DNA from 2 places in the Psychrobacillus sp. FSL W7-1493 genome. Region 2 is predicted to be linked to the other one. Evidence: riboswitches for the same ligand, from Rfam matches in the RefSeq annotation. Region 2 holds a riboswitch; the other holds the start of a gene.
What was found. A riboswitch is a leader RNA that binds a small molecule or an ion and turns the genes downstream of it on or off. The one in region 2 is predicted to bind S-adenosylmethionine.
Positions count from the first base shown of each region.

Region 1: linked by a shared signal. The riboswitch ahead of MKX96_RS14730 (methionine ABC transporter ATP-binding protein) and the one ahead of MKX96_RS06175 (methionine ABC transporter ATP-binding protein) in region 2 are both predicted to bind S-adenosylmethionine.

Region 1 is NZ_JBBOSB010000001.1:2,911,039-2,913,232, forward strand. It holds gene MKX96_RS14720 (AzlC family ABC transporter permease) at 1-196, shown strand, start outside; gene MKX96_RS14725 (AzlD domain-containing protein) at 198-506, shown strand; SAM riboswitch class I at 800-908, shown strand; gene MKX96_RS14730 (methionine ABC transporter ATP-binding protein) at 1,057-2,082, shown strand; gene MKX96_RS14735 (methionine ABC transporter permease) at 2,072-2,194, shown strand, end outside.
Region 2 is NZ_JBBOSB010000001.1:1,227,737-1,229,930, forward strand. It holds gene MKX96_RS06165 (toprim domain-containing protein) at 1-337, shown strand, start outside; gene MKX96_RS06170 (thioredoxin family protein) at 348-668, shown strand; SAM riboswitch class I at 708-812, shown strand; gene MKX96_RS06175 (methionine ABC transporter ATP-binding protein) at 904-1,929, shown strand; gene MKX96_RS06180 (methionine ABC transporter permease) at 1,922-2,194, shown strand, end outside.

The DNA of each region.
Region 1 (2,194 bases), 1.7 Mb from region 2:
ACTAGTCCCGTCTATGAAGGATAACCGAAAAGTAGTCATGCTAGCCCTCATTTCTGCTGTGATTAATGCTTTTTTTTACTGGACTAGCTTACTTTCTACTGGATGGGCTATATTAGTCGCAACACTTGCTTCTTCTATTCTAGTTGAAATCATCTATGCAAGAAAACAAAAAAGCTTGCCAAAAGGAGTGTTATAAATTGGGTAGTTGGTATTGGTGGATGCTTTTTGGTATGGCAGTTGTTACTTACATTCCTCGAGCATTTCCTTTAACATTTTTAGAAGGCAAGGAACTGCCACCTGTTATTTCAGGTATATTACGTAATATCCCTTTTGCTGTTTTAGGGGCATTAATATTTCCAGCAGTTTTATACATACAAGAAGGCGATATTTTATTTGGTTTTATAGGTGCAATCATTGCTTTTACTCTCGCCTTTTTATTTCAAAATGTGATGGTAGTAGTCCTTGGAACAGTTGGTTTTTTAGCAGTTTATAGCCTCTTTATATAAAGGGGTTAATTTCTTCAAAAAATTCATTTTATTAAACATGCATTTTACGAATTATGATAGAGTGGCAGCGACGTCTGATAGCTTATCGTTCACCGACGAATGCCTCCTCGTAGAGTACAAAACTTTATATTTTTAATAATTCTCTCTTAATTGTCCGTGACTTTAATAAATTTGTAATTTAAATATTGCATATTATAGTTCAAATTACCCTAATTTTGAAAACCTCTTGACTGTTATGTTTTTATTGTTTAAAGTTTAAAACAATTCTTACAACAATTAAATAGCACATCACTTTCTTATCTAGAGAAACCGAGGGATCAGGCCCTATGACGTTTCGGCAACAGGTTCAAATCTTTGAATACTGTGCCAACTCCTGCAAGCGCAATGCTTGAAAGATGAGAAAAGTTGGCTTTTTCGTAAATTCTGGAGAGCTTTCTTTTTCTTATCATTTTTAGATAAGAACAAGGAAGCTCTCTTTTTCTCGTGATAGAAAGGTAGATGACTATCTTTTGTCTGTAACGAACCAATGATGTATGAGGAGGTAATTTGAATGATCGAGTTTAAAAATGTTTCCAAGACCTTTCGTCTTGGCAAGCGGGAGGTGCATGCAGTAAAAGATGTTTCTCTAAAAATAAAAGAAGGTGAGATATTTGGCATCATAGGATTTAGTGGTGCGGGAAAGAGTACGCTGCTCCGACTAGTTAATATGCTGGAACGTCCTTCTGCAGGCTCTGTATTTATTCAGAATATCGATGTTAAATCATTGACTTCCAAACAGTTACGAGCAAGACGAAGAAATATTGGAATGATTTTTCAAAACTTTAACTTGTTCCACTCTCGAACAGTTGGCGGAAATATAGCTTACCCTCTAAAGCTAGCGGGCTTGAGTAAAAATGAAATTACAAAAAGGGTGAATGAACTTCTTAGCTTTGTCGGGCTTTCTGATAAAGAGAAAGATTATCCAAGCCAGTTGTCTGGTGGACAAAAACAGCGCGTTGGCATTGCTCGAGCTCTTGCAACATCACCTGATATTCTCATTTGCGATGAAGCAACTTCTGCATTGGATCCCGAAACTACTGCAGAAATTCTTCGCTTACTTAAAAAGGTGAATAAGGAATTTGGAATTACCATTTTGTTAATCACACATGAAATGCACGTCATTCAGTCCATTTGCGATCGAGTAGCTGTAATGGAAAATGGAGAGGTTATTGAATCAGGAGACGTATTCGATGTATTTACTGATCCACAGCATCTTACCTCTCAGCGCTTTATACGATCTGTACAACAGGATCTACCTTCTCCACAAATTTTAGAGGATTGGCGTTCTCGAGGAGGCAACGGCTTTTATCGAGTAATCTTCAAGGGCGACGTAACAAATAAAGCCATTTTATCTCAAATAACTCAGAAGCATCGCATTCATTTCAATATTGTTTATGGTTCTATACGAGAGTTACAGGAAAGGCTTTTTGGAGATTTAATCGTGTCTTTTGAAGGCGACACGGTGGCAATACAAAGTGCCATTAATGAGCTAGAGACAATCGTTGACATTCAGGAGGTGGCAAAGCATGAAAGTTGATTGGAGTACTTTCTGGCCAAGGATTGTAGAAGCTACTGGGGAAACCATTATTATGGTTATTGCCACTTTAGTATTTGGTTCTATTTTAGGAATAACGATTGGTCTTCTATTA
Region 2 (2,194 bases):
TAGTGATAAAATAATTATCGTTGAGGGTAGGTCTGATAAGCTGCAATTATTAAGCCTTCTCGATGAATCTCCAGAAATTATATGTACTAATGGAACGATATCCGATGTAAAATTGGAGGAGCTATTAAGCCCTTATGATGGCTTGCCGATTTATGCTTTTCTAGATGCAGACAAATCCGGGGAACAAATTCGATCGGTCGTTAGGAAGGAGTATCCAGAGGCAATTCATTTGTATACGAACCCGACGTATGGCGAAGTAGCAAACACACCGGCGAAGGTTTTGGCATCTATATTAAAACGTGTTAATATTAAGGTGAAAAAAGAATTTTTACCTTAGGATGATGTGTATGAATGAATGGACTAGAGAACAATGGGATAGCGCTAAAAACAATTCAACACTTACCTTGTTTTATATCTATACGCCTATGTGTGGAACGTGTCAGGTAGCAAGTAAAATGATGAATGTTATTAAAGAAATGGTTACCTATCCAATTGGTCAGGCAAATATTAATTTTCTAGGTGATTTGGCGATAGAACAGGAAATTGAAAGTGTACCTTGTCTTCTTATTACAAAACATGGGAAAGTGGAAAAGAAAATCTATGCTTTTCAATCAGTTCCTTACTTATTGGAAACAATAAAGGCTATTGACGAAGATGGAAACCTATGATAATATTCGTTATGTTGAAAACACAATTTAATAGTGTCGCTCTTATTAAGAGAGGTGGAGGGAAGTGCCCTTTGAAGCCCGGCAACCGTCATGAAAGTGAAATGGTGCCAAGTCACGCAAAGCTATAGCTTTGGGAAATGAGAGAATGGATGAACGTTATTTTAAATAGATAACATACACCCCTTCTGCTCTTTTGCAGAAGGGTTTTTTTATTAGGAAAGGTGGTCAGATTTACTTGATTAGTTTAAAAGACGTTTCGAAAAGATTTATTACAAAGCAAGGAGAAATCGTTGCAGTAGATAGTGTAAATCTGGACATACAGCGTGGAGAAATTTTCGGGATTATTGGATACAGCGGAGCGGGCAAGAGTACGCTAATACGTTTGTTGAATGGGCTAGAAAAGCCATCTGACGGTCATATTACAGTGAATGGCCAGGAAATTACATCTATTAATGAGGACAAGCTTCGAAGCTTTCGTCAAAAAGTAAGCATGATCTTCCAGCATTTCAATTTACTATGGTCGCGAACAGTCGCTGAAAATATAGCATTCCCATTAGAAATTGCAGGAGTTCCAAAGGAAAAAAGAAAAGCTAGAGTAGAGGAGCTTTTAAGCCTTGTTGGATTGGAAGGAAGAGGAGACTCTTACCCATCTCAATTATCTGGAGGACAAAAGCAACGCGTAGGAATTGCAAGAGCGTTGGCTAATGGTCCAGAGGTATTGCTTTGTGATGAGGCAACATCAGCTCTTGACCCTGAAACAACCGACTCCATTTTAGACTTGCTCGTAAGCATTAATGAAAAACTCGGATTAACCATTGTATTAATCACACATGAGATGCAAGTTATTCAAAAGATCTGTAACCGAGTAGCAGTTATGGAAAATGGGCAAGTTGTAGAAGAGGGAGATGTGCTTGAGGTATTCCAAAAGCCACAACAGCCTATAACAAAGCGTTTCGTTTCTCAAATTTCTGATTCTAAAGAGCCAATTCAAACCATTCAAAATCTAGTTAAGCTTTATCCAAACGGCAAGCTAGTTAAGCTCGTTTTCGTTGGAGATACTACAGAGCAACCAATTCTTTCAAGATTAATCAAACAGTTCGATTTAGAAGTAAACATCGTGCAAGGAAATATATCACACACGAAAAGTGGAGCGTTCGGGACACTAATCCTTCAAATAGATGGAAATGAACAAGCAGTGGAAGAGGCAATTGAATTTATCCACGCGCAAAAAGTTAAAACTGAGGTGATCAACAATGATTGAATCGTTATTTCCAAATGTTGATTGGCCTAAAATGTGGGAAGCCACTATAGAAACCCTTTATATGACTGCAATTTCTACAGTCCTAACAGCAATCTTTGGACTAATATTAGGACTATTATTATTTTTGACAAGTCCACACCAAGCATGGGCAAATAAAATAGCAAACTGGTTGACCAGTGGAGTAGTCAATATTTTCCGTTCTATACCGTTTATTATTTTAATCATTTTATTGATACCATTTACAACGTTGTTGACGGGATCGATG